One region of the Streptomyces sp. NPDC030799 genome, then DNA from elsewhere that is predicted to be linked to it. Evidence: riboswitches for the same ligand, from Rfam matches in the RefSeq annotation. Region 1 holds a riboswitch; the other holds the start of a gene.
What was found. Region 1 has a riboswitch for ZMP and ZTP ahead of ACZ41I_RS10930 (bifunctional 5,10-methylenetetrahydrofolate dehydrogenase/5,10-methenyltetrahydrofolate cyclohydrolase). Riboswitches for the same ligand answer to the same signal wherever they lie in the genome.
Positions count from the first base shown of each region.

Region 2: linked by a shared signal. The riboswitch ahead of ACZ41I_RS15805 (hypothetical protein) and the one ahead of ACZ41I_RS10930 (bifunctional 5,10-methylenetetrahydrofolate dehydrogenase/5,10-methenyltetrahydrofolate cyclohydrolase) in region 1 are both predicted to bind ZMP and ZTP.

Region 1 is NZ_JBVIDS010000003.1:761,454-768,336, reverse strand. Features, by position in the region: gene ACZ41I_RS10935 (CU044_5270 family protein) at 1-918, shown strand, start outside; gene ACZ41I_RS10930 (bifunctional 5,10-methylenetetrahydrofolate dehydrogenase/5,10-methenyltetrahydrofolate cyclohydrolase) at 946-1,794, opposite strand; ZMP/ZTP riboswitch at 1,820-1,900, opposite strand; gene ACZ41I_RS10925 (nuclear transport factor 2 family protein) at 2,091-2,456, opposite strand; gene ACZ41I_RS10920 (acyltransferase domain-containing protein) at 2,613-3,398, opposite strand; gene ACZ41I_RS10915 (S-(hydroxymethyl)mycothiol dehydrogenase) at 3,662-4,750, shown strand; gene ACZ41I_RS10910 (MBL fold metallo-hydrolase) at 4,750-5,379, shown strand; gene ACZ41I_RS10905 (LysR family transcriptional regulator) at 5,624-6,526, opposite strand; gene ACZ41I_RS10900 (maleylpyruvate isomerase family mycothiol-dependent enzyme) at 6,611-6,883, shown strand, end outside.
Region 2 is NZ_JBVIDS010000005.1:467,724-474,606, forward strand. Features, by position in the region: gene ACZ41I_RS15770 (NADP-dependent oxidoreductase) at 1-241, shown strand, start outside; gene ACZ41I_RS15775 (winged helix-turn-helix transcriptional regulator) at 274-897, shown strand; partial or broken gene ACZ41I_RS15780 (ACT domain-containing protein) at 1,044-1,256, shown strand; gene ACZ41I_RS15785 (hypothetical protein) at 1,253-1,489, shown strand; gene ACZ41I_RS15790 (LPXTG cell wall anchor domain-containing protein) at 1,530-1,760, shown strand; gene ACZ41I_RS15795 (hypothetical protein) at 2,089-2,388, opposite strand; partial or broken gene ACZ41I_RS15800 (IS630 family transposase) at 2,537-2,955, shown strand; ZMP/ZTP riboswitch at 2,993-3,077, shown strand; gene ACZ41I_RS15805 (hypothetical protein) at 3,112-3,738, shown strand; gene ACZ41I_RS15810 (STAS domain-containing protein) at 3,925-4,275, opposite strand; gene ACZ41I_RS15815 (hypothetical protein) at 4,514-4,663, opposite strand; gene ACZ41I_RS15820 (hypothetical protein) at 4,729-5,133, opposite strand; gene ACZ41I_RS15825 (SpoIIE family protein phosphatase) at 5,251-5,460, opposite strand; gene ACZ41I_RS15830 (hypothetical protein) at 5,439-5,966, opposite strand; gene ACZ41I_RS15835 (carbonic anhydrase) at 6,379-6,883, shown strand, end outside.

The DNA.
Region 1 (6,883 bases):
CGGCTGCTGGGCGAGGAACGCCCATCGCGCCGCGCAAGGCTGCTTGCGCCGCTGCCCGGTCGTACCCCACGCGCCCGGCTGGCCTGGGGCCTCGCCGCCACCGCCGTCGTCCTCGTGACCGCCCTCACCGCTCTGCTCGGTGGGGCGAGCACTCCCGCGGCCGTCGCCGCGCCGCGCCCGCTGGCCGTCCAGGTCCACTCCACGCCCGTACCCCTGAAGGACATGACGGCGCTGGCCGACGCGGCCGCGGCGGACGGCTCGCCGAGCCTGCGCAAGGGGACGCATGTGCAGGTGTGGGCCCTCGGCATGAGCGACGACGAGCCGCCCGTCACCCTCCCCGAGGAACGTGTGGTGCGCTGGCGGGCGGACGCCAGTCACACCGAACTCGTCGTGGCGACCGACCCGCGCACACCCGGCCGCCCCGTCCTCACCGACGAGGGCGACGAGCCACGCCTCGTGACGGACGGTCATGTGCTGAGCCGGACCACCTACCCGCCGAGCTGGAGCGACGCCCCGCCCGAGGCGCCCCCGCCGCACACCGCGGCGGCCCTGCGCGCCTATCTCACCGAGATCGCCCGCCCCGGGATCAACCGCGGCACGGCCCCGCTGAGCACCGGCGAACTCTTCGACGCCGTCGGGGAACTGCTCGACAACTGGACCCTCGGTGCCCGCGAGTCGGCGGCTCTCGTCCGGGTGTTCGCGCAGGCCCACGGGCTGCGGCCGGCCGGGCAGGTGACCGACCGGCTCGGCCGCCCCGGCCAGGCCTATGTGTACGACGCCGGCACCGTCCGGCGCATGCTGATCCTGGAACCGCGCACCGGCGCTGTCCTCGGCATGGAGGCCACCTTCGTCAAGGACGACCCCGAGTACGGCGTGAAGGCCGGAGATGTCATGGGATACAGCGCCTGGATGCGCTGACCTCAGCGCTCACCTTCTGCGCCGACCTCATGCACCGAGCTGCCGGGCGGCGGCCTCGACGGTCTGCTCCAGCAGGGTGGCGATCGTCATGGGGCCGACACCGCCCGGCACCGGCGTGATCAGCGAGGCCCGCTCCACCGCGGAGTCGAAGTCGACGTCGCCGACGTTCCCCGGGTTGTAACCGGCGTCGATCACCACCGCGCCCGGCTTGATGTCCTGACCGCGGATCAGCCGCGGCCGGCCCACCGCGGCGACCACGATGTCCGCCTCCCGGACCGCCGCCGACAGGTCCGCCGTCCGCGAGTGGCAGTACGTCACGGTCGCGTCCCGGGCCAGGAGCAGCATGCCCACCGGCTTGCCGAGGATCGCGCTGCGGCCCACGACCACGGCCCGCTTCCCGGCGGGATCGACGCCGTACTCGTCCAGCAGCCGCAGGATGCCGCCGGGCGTGCAGGAGACGAAGCCCGGCAGGCCGAAGCTCATCGTGGCGAACGAGGCGAAGGTGACGCCGTCGACGTCCTTCTCCGGAGCGATCGCCTCGAACGCGGCCCGCTCGTCGATGTGCTTGCCGGCCGGGTGCTGGAGCAGGATGCCGTGCACGGTCGGGTCGGCCGACAACTCCCGCAGCGCGCCGACGAGTTCGCCGGTGGTCGTGGTGGCGGGCAGGGCCACGTGCCGGGACTCGATACCGGCCTTGCGGCAGCGGTTCTGCTTCATGCGGACGTAGGTCACGGACGCCGGGTCCTCGCCGACGAGCACGGTCGCGAGACAGGGCGCGGTGCCGGTCCGGGCGGTGAGGCCGGCGGCCTTCTTCGCGGTGTCCTCGACGATACGGCGGGCGAGGGCGGTGCCGTCCATGAGACGGGCCTGGGTCATGCTGCACACTCCTGAGCTGGATCGACTCTCTCGCCCAGGCGCGCGGCATCCACCACGGACCGCTCCCCGGTGGTACTCCACCTCAGCGCCAGTCACGGCCCGGGTACAGCGTAACCGAGCACCCGCATGCCCTTCGGCCCGCCCGGAAGCCGGCAGCTTTCGCGGATGCGCCCCGGGCATCCGCCCGAGGGCCGTGCGGGCAGAGAAGGTCCAGGTCAGCCCGGAGGTGACCTGGACCGTGGAGAATCTCCTTCCGGCGTCTGTCATGCCGGTGTGCGCGGCTACTCGTCCCAGGCCTACTCGTCCCAGGCCTGGATGAGCAACTGACTGGCTATCTTGCCGTCACGCAAGGTGACCATCGACTCGGCGAGGACCCGGGTGCCGTCCCCGTACTGGCAGGACTCGGTGAAGGCGGCGTGGTCGCCCTGCACCACGCACTGGTCCAGCTTGTGTGTCATGTCGCGGCTGTAGATGTCGTCCAGCAACTCGGCGATCTGACCCCGGCCGCGCAGCACGGTGGGGTGGCTGGGCTGGTGGTTGTGGTCGACGATGCGGATCTCCGCGTCGTCGGCGTAGAGCGACAGAAGGGTGTTCCCGGTGTTCCCTTCTATGCCCCGGCGCAGTGCCTCGGTGTCGAAGGCGGAACCTGTCGCGGTGCCCATGGTGACCTCCTTCGGGCGCCCGCGGCCCGGCGGGGCGCGGACCACGCGGACCCCCACCCTTCGAGGTTCCTCCGGCCCGGCGGCCACGGCAAGCGCAGCCGTACGCCTTCGCCTGGCAACGGCCCTTGCGGGCCCGTACGCTCGGCCCCGCCCCCGTCACGGCTCTTGCGGGCCGGTGCTCGGCCCCGACCGCAGCAGTGCCCAGTCCCGGGACAGCGCGAAGGCCGCGGTCGTGCCGCCCGGGAGACAGCCCGTGAGGCAGTCCGGGAGCAGGCGGGTGAGCTGGTCCGCGGGGCCCAGTTCCCACCAGGTGCGGACCCCGCCGCGGTGCAGCAGGCCGACGGCCTCCGCGAAACGCAGCGGAGCGCGCCGCACCCAGAACTCCGGATCGGCGGTCTCGACACCCACCGGCCGGGCCGTGACGTCGCAGACCAGGGGGAGACGCGGCGCCCGCGGGTGGAGCGTGGCGAGGGTACGGCCGTACGCGGCGAGGATGCCGTCCGGCCCGGCGGAGCGCGGCCCCCGCGCCGGCGGGCCGCCCAGCAGGCGGGCCAGGGTACCGACCGCGTGACAGGCCTCCGCCAGGGAGAACACACCCGCGGCGTACGCGGCGGCCATCCGCCCGGACGCGTGCCCGAACACCACGTCAGGACGGACGCCCCAACTGCGCAGCAGCCGGTACTGCGCCGCCTGGAGTGCGAAGAGGGCCGGCCCGGCGAACGACTCCCGGTCCAGCAGTGCGGCCGTGCGCGTACCGTCGGCCGCGCACATCACGCAGTGCAGCGGGAGTTCGAGATACGGATCGAGGCGGGCGCAGATCTCGTCGAGCGCGTCGGCGAACACCGGGAAGGCGTCCCGGAGTTCACACGCCGTACCGGGCCGCGGTGCGGCGCCGGCCGAGAACAGGAATGCGGTACGTCCGGTGCGGCCGTCGACAGGCATGCCCCCATTGAGGCACGGCCGGGTCGGGTGCACACACCAGGCAAACTCCCGCAGCCTGCAAAAAGATTGCCATCATAGAATGACGTTATTCGGTCAAATTCTTACTGAATTTGAACCCTTCCCGCAGGGTGAGGGCCCGCCGCTTCGCCCGGCCGCTTCGCCCGGCGGCCGGAAAGATCCACGGTCATCGCCGTGGAACGTCCCGCCGTCGATCCCTCGCGCGTAGGGTCGGCAGGGAAGGCAACCGAGGAAAGGGCCAGAGAATGGCGCAGGAAGTACGCGGCGTGATCGCACCGGGCAAGGACGAGCCCGTACGGGTCGAGACGATCGTGGTGCCGGATCCGGGACCCGGCGAGGCCGTGGTGCGCGTGCAGGCCTGCGGAGTCTGTCATACCGACCTGCACTACAAGCAGGGCGGCATCTCGGACGACTTCCCCTTCCTGCTCGGCCACGAGGCCGCCGGTGTCGTGGAGGCGGTCGGCGACGGCGTGGCCGATGTGGCACCCGGTGACTTCGTCATCCTCAACTGGCGTGCCGTGTGCGGGAATTGCCGGGCGTGTCTGCGCGGCCGGCCCTGGTACTGCTTCAACACCCACAACGCCCGGCAGAGGATGACCCTCGCGGCCACCGGGCAGGAGCTCTCCCCGGCCCTCGGTATCGGCGCGTTCGCCGAGAAGACCCTCGTCGCCGCCGGCCAGTGCACCAAGGTCGACCCGGCCGTCTCCCCGGCGGTCGCCGGCCTGCTGGGCTGCGGCGTCATGGCCGGGATCGGTGCCGCGATCAACACCGGCGGCGTCGGCCGCGGCGACAGTGTCGCGGTCATCGGGTGCGGCGGGGTCGGCGACGCGGCCATCGCCGGGTCGAACCTCGCCGGCGCGGCGAAGATCATCGCCGTCGACATCGACGACCGCAAGCTGGAAAAGGCCCGCACCCTGGGCGCCACGCACACCGTCAACTCCAAGGAGACCGACCCGGTCGCGGCGATCCGCGAGCTGACCGGCGGCTTCGGCGCCGACGTCGTCATCGAGGCCGTCGGCCGCCCGGAGACATACCAGCAGGCCTTCTACGCCCGCGACCTCGCCGGCACGGTCGTCCTCGTCGGCGTCCCCACGCCCGAGATGAAGCTCGAACTTCCCCTGCTGGACGTGTTCGGACGCGGCGGCGCCCTGAAGTCCAGCTGGTACGGCGACTGCCTGCCCTCCCGGGACTTCCCCATGCTGATCGACCTGCACCTGCAGGGCCGGCTGCCGCTCGACGCGTTCGTCACCGAGACCATCGAACTGGACGAGGTGGAGAAGGCGTTCGAGCGGATGCACCACGGTGATGTGCTGCGTTCGGTGGTGGTGCTCTGATGACCGTGCGCATCGAACGCCTCGTCACCTCCGGGCAGTTCACCCTCGACGGCGGCACCTGGGACGTCGAGAACAACGTGTGGATCGTCGGCGACGAACGGGAGGTGATCGTCATCGACGCCGCCCATGACGCCGAGGCCATCGCCCGCGCCGTCGACGACCGGCGCCTGATCGCCATCGTGTGCACGCACGCCCACAACGACCACGTCAACGCCGCACCGGCACTCGCCGACCTCACCGGCGCCACCATCTGGCTGCACCCCGACGACCTGCCGCTGTGGAAGCAGACCCACCCCGACCGCGACCCCGACCGGCATCTCCTGGACGGCCAGGTCATCGAGGCGGCCGGCGCCGACCTGACCGTGCTGCACACCCCCGGCCACGCCCCCGGCGCGGTCTGCCTGTACGACCCCGGGCTCGGCACCGTCTTCACCGGTGACACCCTCTTCCAGGGCGGCCCGGGCGCCACCGGACGCTCCTACTCCCACTTCCCGACGATCATCGACTCGATCCGCGACCGGCTCCTCACCCTCCCCCCGGAGACCAAGGTCCTGACCGGCCACGGCGACGCCACCACCATCGGCGCCGAGGCACCCCACCTGGAGGAATGGATCCGGCGCGGACACTGAGAACCCGCCGGCAACCCCGACAGAGGATGTCCGGCTCTCCCGCGCCGGCGAACGGCGACAGCAGCCGAAGCACACGGGAGGCCGGACACGCCAGGACCGCTCAAGACCAAGGTGGCGCCGGGCTCGGGAGCGCCCCGGTGGACCGCACCGACCGCGAACAAGGGGCCGCCTGGACGTCTTCGTCAGGAAACTGCGCGCGCAAGCACGACGCACCCGCACCCCGCAACGGTCAGGGACACGGCGCTCATCCACCCCCACCCATTCCCTTCCGCAGCCGCCCCAGCAGCTCTCGCGCCGCCGGCAGCATGGGGCCCTCCGAGCGCCACGCCAGGGCCACCCGACCGCGGGCGCGGGGGTCGGCCAAGGGCAGGGTGATGAGGCCCGGCCGGGGGTCGAGACCCGGCAGGACGGCGACCCCGAGGCCGCGAGCCGCCAGCCGGCGCAGCGCGTCCGGGGTCGCCGCCTCCACCGCGATCTGCGGCTGGAAGCCCGCCTCGGCGCACAGCCGCTCCAGTACCCCGCGCATCCCCGTTCCGCGCGGCAGACTGATCAGCCGGTGCCCGCGCAGAGCCGCCGGCGGAACGGCATCGGCGCCGTCGTACTCGACGAACAGGGGGTGTCCGGGCACGGCCGCCGCGACCAGCGGTTCGTCGATCACCACGTGCAGCCCGATGCCCGCCGGCGGCGCCGTACCGGCCACACCGATCACGGCCAGGTCCAGCTCGCCCCGGCGCAGCGCGGCCAGCATCCGCTCCGAGGTGTCCTCGGTGAGGGTGACCTCCACCCGAGGGTGTGCTTCATGGAAGCCCGCCAGCTGCCCGGCCACGTCGAAGGCGTGCGCGAGGGTGCCGGGGACGAGACCGACGGCGACCCGGCCGCGCAGCAGTCCCGTGTACTCCTGCACCGTCTGCCGTACCCCCTCGACGGCCGCGAGTGCGGCCCGCGCGTACGGCAGGACCGCCTCACCCACCTCCGTCGGCCGGACCGAGCGGCCCGAGCGGTCCAGCAACGGCTGCCCCAACTCCCGCTCCAACTGCCGTATTTGCGCGCTCAACCCCGGCTGGGCCAGATGCAACCGCTCGGCGGCCCGCGTGAACCCGGCCTCCTCCACCACGGTCACGAAGTACCGCAGCTGCCTCAACTCCATACCCGCAACTCCATAACCGATCATGCTAGATGCGAGACACAGCATGTCTTGGACTTCCGGCTCCTCCGCCAACACCCTGGAGTCATGGGGAAAGCAGCACGCACCGCGGCGGACGCCGCCACCACGGCCGCCGCCATCGCCGCCGAACGACGAGAACTGGCCGATCTCTTCGAGACGTTGACGCCCGGCCAGTGGGACGCACCCAGCCTGTGCGCGGGCTGGCGGGTACGCGAGGTCGTCGCACACATGTCGATGGGGTTCCGCCACCCGACCGCGCGGGTGCTGTGGGAACTGGTGCAGGCGCGCGGCAGCCTGCACCGTACGACCGACCGGCTCGCCCGCCGCGACGCGACCGCC
Region 2 (6,883 bases), on a different contig from region 1:
GACCGGGGATGCGGGCAAGGTGATCACTATCGCCGACATGTCCGCCCAGCAGCACGGCGTGCGCTTCAGCGCGGGCAGCGCCGACCAGAGCGGCCAGGTGCTGCCGGAGCTGGTGCAGCTTGCCGCCGCCGGCAAGCTCACCGTGCCGGTCTGGCGCACCTACCCCCTCGCGCAGGCCGCTCAGGCCCACGCCGACCTGGAAGCCCACCGCAACCAGGGCAAGGCCGTCCTGCTGCCCTGACCCACTAGCGCCGCCTCGTGTCGCCGGAACGGGTGAGGCGGCTCCCGGGGCCGCAGCCGGCGCCGCACCTCAGCCGGCTGCGGCCCCACGCCGAAACCCCAACAGGCTCAACCGGTACGACGCGAAGGGCGGACGCGAAGGGACTCGCCAGCAGCACCACACCCGCACCGCTCGCGGCGAACGCGGGGCTCGCCGCCGCGTTCGACATCCTCGGCCAGAGGTGGAACGGCCTCATCCTCCACACCCTGGCCACCCGGCCCGCCCGCTTCGGCGAACTGCGCACCGCCATCGGCAGCATCAGCACAAGGCTGCTCGGGGGACGCGGTCGGACCGGGCGATGCGGCGCCCGTCCCCGCCGCGGGAGACGGTTCCTCCAGCGGCTTGACGCCCAGCGTGGACAGTCGCTCCTGCTGCTCGGAAGGAGCCGCGGCCAGATGGCCGGCTGTTTCTGCTGCGGGAGCCATCGTCCGATGTCGTCGCCGTCCATGAGTGGCCGCGAACAGGCCGGACGTCTCCGACACCCTCCCTGCCCGCTCCGCCGCCCGGGACCAAGAGCCCGCACAGCGGTGAACATGCCAGCCGACAGGGCACCGTTTGGACGGGACGGCACCACCCCCGCACTCAGCCCGGGATCTGGCGCCGTCAGTGGCCCGTAGCGACGCCTGCTCCTCAACCCGCTCGCAGGCGAACCCGTCCGCGCGGGTGGCGACGGCGTCGCGACCACCCTTCTGCAGCGCCAGCGGGTGGCCGAAGCCCCGCTCCGCTGTTCCCGGTGTGAGTGATGTGCGGGGCGGGATCAGGCCCCGGCATCGTGGGCATCATCGGCCGGATTTTTGGTGACGCGGGGATCAACATCGTCGGCATGCAGGTGGCCCGTATCACCGAGGGCGGCGACGCACTGGTCGCACTGACCGTGGACGACTCCATTCCACAGCCGGTGCTGGCGGAGATCGCCGAGGAGATCGGCGCCACCTCGGCTCGCGCGGTCAACCCGGTTGCCTCCGCCCGGACGTGAAGGACGGTATGTACGCCTTCGACCTGTACGGACCGGATGGCCGCCGGGTCGCCGAGAAATCCCTCACGGTACGGGCGGCACGGCCGGGTGACAGTGACTACCTGGGCAAGGCCCGCGGTCCGGTCTTCTCCCCGCCGTTCGACCTCGACACCGCCCGCGAGCACGGCTACCGGATCCGCGCCGGAGGAAGGGTCTGCGTGCTGTGGAAGGACACGTACCCGGACCCGGCGTGACGCCAAGCCCCCGGACGGCGACGACCCGCGCTACTACGCCATGGTCACCGTTCGCACCGGTCTCACGCCCGGCACGTGCCCGGTCACCGTGGTCGCGCACCACGGCCGGGTGAAGAGGACCGGCCAGCTGATCGTCACTGGCCGTCCGGTCGCCAAGCGCAGCGTCATCGCGGGCCCCGGCACCGGCTGGCTCGGCGCGTCCGGTGGCCTGCTGATCCTCACCGCGCTCGGTGTGTACGTCGTCCGCAGGCGCCGCCATACCACGGCGTAGCGGCCACCGCCCCGACGTCCGCCGACCGCCGGGCCTGGCGAGAGCGATCCGGCTCGCATGACCAGCCCGGGCCGCTACCACCTGCTGCTCACTACCTCCGAGCGGCCGGTGCAGCACGGCTGGTGGAGAGGCGAAGAAGTGGCCCGCGGCAAGTTCCGGGCCTGGGCCGGCCAGTACGGCGGGACATGCCCGGTGCCCCTGCCGGAAGACTGCGCGCCTGACCTCCGTTACAGAGAGGTCGTATCTGCGGTTCCCTTGATCCAGGGTCTCGGTGCCCATGGGCGGGTTGCCGCCGACGCGGATTTCGGTCGCCGAGCGTCCTGATCCGTCACGCTGTGCCGAAGTCCGACCGGGGCCGGACCTCCACGACGAAGTCCGCATCCTCCATCTCGCTCGCCTCGTCGTGCCAGAGGAAGACGCGCACGTGCATCGCGTGGTGGAGACCGGTCCTCTCCCACTCGGTCATGAGGTCGGCGATGATGCGGCCGATGGCGTGCTTGGCGCCCTCGTCCGTGTCGGCGGCGGTGATCACGCCGTGCCACTGTTCGGGGTCGCTGCCGTAGGGGCGCCAGCCCTCGGACCCGTGCGGCTCGAACACCCGGTAGGCCCAGTCCGTATTGGTGTTCATAACACCGATTGTGTCACCGTAAAGAGCCTCATGCGCCGCATCGGATCGACGCCCGCCGAGCGCGGGTCCGTCGAAGCGAACAACTGCCCGGACGTCCTGGAGCTGGACGACGGCGACTTCTTTGTGATCGGGAAGCTGCATCTCCTGTCGGGTGATCCGCATCGGTCGCGAGGCCCTGCGCTGCCTGCTCGCCCGATGCGGCGTCACCTTCCAGCGGACCAAGACCTGGAAGGAGTCCACTGACCCCGACCGCGACGCCAAGCTGGACCGGATCGAGCGCGTCCTGGACCGCTTCCTTGACCGCGTGTCCACAAGGGCGCCAAGATCCGCCAGTGGGGCCCGGAAGAACAAGGTGGAGCTGTGCTTCACCCCGACCAACGCATCCTGGCCAACTCGAACCATCCCAACCACACCGTCCAGACCCGTGAACTGCACCGATACCTGCGCTGGCGCAACGCCAACGCCCACCATCCCGACGTCCTTGCCGCCCAACGTAAGGAGCGCGTCCGCATCCGTAGCGAGAAGGGCATCTGGTGGGGCGGGCGTCCGCTGGCACTGACGGCATGACCGGCGAAACTATGTACTCGCTCGTGCAGATAGCATCGTGTCCGGTCGCGACTGGCGAAGGTGGAGAACCACCGGGGAGCGGCCGTTTTCCCGCGTGAGCGTCGACCGCCTGGGCGCCTGCGTCAGTGATGTCCCGCTGACACAGGAGGCTATGACGTGGATCTGCGCTATGGGATCAACCCGCAGCAGGCGGCGGCGACTACCGCGCCGGTGCAGCTCGGCCGATGGCCGGTCCGGCTGTTGCAGGGCAACCCGTCCTACATCAACATGCTGGACGCACTCAACAGTTGGCAGCTGGTGCTGGAGGCAAGCAGGGTCCTGAACCGGCCGGCCGCTGTCTCCTTCAAACACGTCTCGCCCGCCGGAGCGGCCGTGGCCGGCCCCGTCGATGACGTCACCGCCGAGCTCTACGGCATCGACCGCGACAGTGTCGGTGCGCTCACCAGCGCATACCTGCGTGCCCGCGACGCCGATCCGAATTCCTCCTACGGCGACTTCGCCGCCGTGTCGCACCCGGTCGACACCGAACTCGCCGAGCTGTTGTCCCGCGTGGTCTGCGACGGCGTCATCGCCCCCGGTTACGCTCCCGGCACCGTTGCGACGCTCAGCAAGAAGAAGAACGGCCGCTTCCTGGTCATGGAAGCGGACCAGGCGTTCACACCCCCACAGTGCGAGACACGGGAGGTGTTCGGCTTGCGGCTGTCCCAGCGGCGCGACGAGGTGGCGTTGTCCACCGCTCTGCTGGACAACGTCGTATGCGGCACGCTGCCGAGTGCGCCGTGAGGAGTTGTACGGTGCGGCCTGTCCCGTCCGGCAGGAACGGCAGGACCAGCAGCGCCGGCACCGCCGCGGTGAGTGTGATCAGGACCGCCGGGGTGAACAGGGCGATGATCACGCACTGACGCGCGCCGGTCGGGAGCGCGTGGGGCAGCCAGGACGGCATCATGCGCTGCCAGAGCGACGGAGCCATTAGCTGCTCAGGGCGGCCTCAGCGTCATCGATGGTGGCAAAGACCCGTAGGACCTGATCGGCTCCGGTCATTTCCAGGACCCGGCGCAGCTTGATCGGCACGCAGGCCAGAACCAGCATCACCGCAGCTCTCTCCGCCTCACGACGAGCTCCCAGCAGCACGTTCAGCCCCGCCGAGTCGCAGAACGACACATCCGACAGGTCCAGCACGACGGCCCGTTCCGCACGATCTATAACCTGCGTCAGCTGCCCGCGCAGTTCAAGCTGCGAGACGTGGTCCATGACCCCGCGCACCTTCGCCACCAGGCAGTGGACCGAGACGGCCGTCTCGACCGAGGGAAGATCTTCCACAGCGCCCGCCCAACTGTTTCGCCCGGGGACCTCAAAGAGTTGCCGTCGAGCCTATCCGGCAACGCCCGTCGCATACTTCCAGGCCCGGCGGTTGCCGGTGGGCGCAGCTGCGTGACCCCGCGACGGCGGGCGCGTTGTACCGGGGGGCATGCGCACGTCCCCCGCGGCACTTGTGTCTGACGACCCCCGACTCCACCACCCGGTTTCGGGGGCCCGTCCGAGGCGACGGGCGGGCCGCTCACTCCCGCCAGCACCGGGAGCGGCAGATGCCGTAGTCCCGGTCGTTCTCATCCTCCACCGTGACGGTCCCCGTGCCCGCTCCGGCCCACATCCCGAAACCCGTCACGCCACCGCCATACCGCACCGCTTCGCTGACCAGCTCGGACACCAAAGATCGGGTTCATTCCCGGACTGGCAGCAGTCCGCAGCGAGCAGGAGGGCGGATCGAATCAGCTACTCGTACACGTCAGCACCGGGCACCGTGCGGGTCAACGGCTGAAGGTTTCCGTACAGGGCGGCGTGCAAGGCGGCGGCGAGTTCGCGGGCCCGTTCTTCGCTGCGCACGCCGTGCATCATGAAGTACACCGGGCCCGTGAAGGCGTCCCATTCGGCCTCACGGTTCTGGACCAGGCGGGTGATCGCGGCCCGGACCGCCTCGTTCACCGCGTCGTCGAGGGCGTGGCCGGAGCCGACGGCGAGCGTGTCCGCTTTGACCGTCCACACCTGACGTCTTTCGGATTCGATGACGACGAATACGGCGTGCTGCGCCATGGCCTGCCGGTACGCGGCGTGGAAAGCATCGGTGCCGGTGGCGTCCGGAATGAGATGAGCGGGGCAAGGGATCGGCAACTGCTGCATAACGGGCATCGTGACAAAGCCCTGCCGCTCTCGGCTGTGTTGACGGGGCGGACTGGCAGAGCCGCCATGCGACCGCACCAAGCCAGCCGCCTTCCTCCATGGCCGAACCGGGCCTGATCAGTACGGTCGGGTCGTTCGGTCCAGGCGGACGACGACGATGGCGATGTCGTCGCCTGCGCCGCTGGCGACGCCGAAGCGGGTGAGGAGGGCGTCGGCGAGGTGCTCCGCGCCGAACTCGGTGCAGGTGGTGAGCGTGGAGGTCAGGCGGGTGAGGCCGGCGTCCATGTCCTCATCGCGGCGTTCGATCAGGCCGTCGGTGTAGAGGATGAGAGTGTCGCCGGGCGTGTAGGTCGCGTTGGCCTGGGGCGGGGGACGTGTTCGGGGCGGGCCCCCAGCGGTGGGTCGGTGGCCTGGCCGAGCAGATCGCAGGAGCCGTCCGGGTGCAGCAGGACGGGCGGCGGGCGCGGCAACTGCAGCATCTGAACGAGGAACTGCAGCTCGGCTTCCATGGCCGCTTCCCGCCCGGGACTGACCGACGGCAGGTGCGCCGTACGGCGGGAGCGGACGACGTCGGTCACGTTGATCGCGGTCCACCACCGCTCCTTGAAGACCTCGGGGTTGCCGGGGACCGGGATGTCGTACTTCTGCAACGCCATGTGATCGGTCAGGCCGGAGGACAGGACACGGTGCAGTGAGGCCTTCAGCGTCTCCACCCCGTCGGCCTCCGGGTCGGCGGGGTTGTCCGGGAAGGCGCCGAAGAGGTACTGCCCGAGCAGCTCGGCCCGGCTCCGTCCGGTCACCTCGCAGAAGGCCGGGTTGGCGTCAGCGATCACCAGGTCCGTGCCGAGCACCAGGCACGGGCGCGGAAGGGCGGCGCGCGCGGAGTGCGCCCATCGGGCGTACGCCGTGATCGGACCCGCCTGGTTGTGTGGTGGCCTGCCCCTGCCCGGCTGGGTTCGGCGCCGTGTGTATGCACCCGTCGCTCGGGAGATCCACTCCTGTGGCGTACACCCCTGCCCTGCAGCGGTGTCGTTGGCGGTGTGTGACAGGGGCGTGGGAAGAGGCTTACGCATGGCCAGTCGGTGCGGGCGGGCTGTTGTGTGACGGACAGTTGCGTAGCGCACTGAGGAGGCGCACCGAGGGGGACATCGCCCGGCGTCTCGGTGTGTCGGCCACGGAGGCACAGAAGCCATCGATCGTGGACCCGGGCGCGCGTGTCTGGTGGGCTGGCCGTACCCTGCGGCCATGACAGAGATCCAGGCCGCAACTCCCCGTGAAGCCTTCGAGCTGCTGCTGGCAGGTAACCAGCGGTTCGTCACTGGTGCGCCGGAGCACCCGAACCAGGACGCCACCCGCCGCACCGAGGTCGCTCCCTCCCAGCGCCCGTTCGCGGTGCTGTTCGGGTGCTCCGACTCCCGCCTGGCCGCCGAGATCATCTTCGATCGCGGTCTGGGGGATCTCTTCGTGGTGCGCACCGCCGGCCACGTCATGGGCCCGGAAGTGATCGGCAGTATCGAGTTCGGCGTCGACGTGCTGGACTGCCCCCTGGTCGTGGTTCTCGGCCACGACTCGTGCGGGGCGGTCGGCGCGGCGTGTGCCGCGCTGGAGGACGGCATGACACCGGCCGGCTACATCCGGGACGTCGTCGAGCGCGTCACCCCCAGCGTGCTGGCGGCGAGGGCCGCCGGACGCGTGAGTGCCGACGAGATCCTCACGGAGCACATAGGGCACACCGTCGACCTGCTGCTGG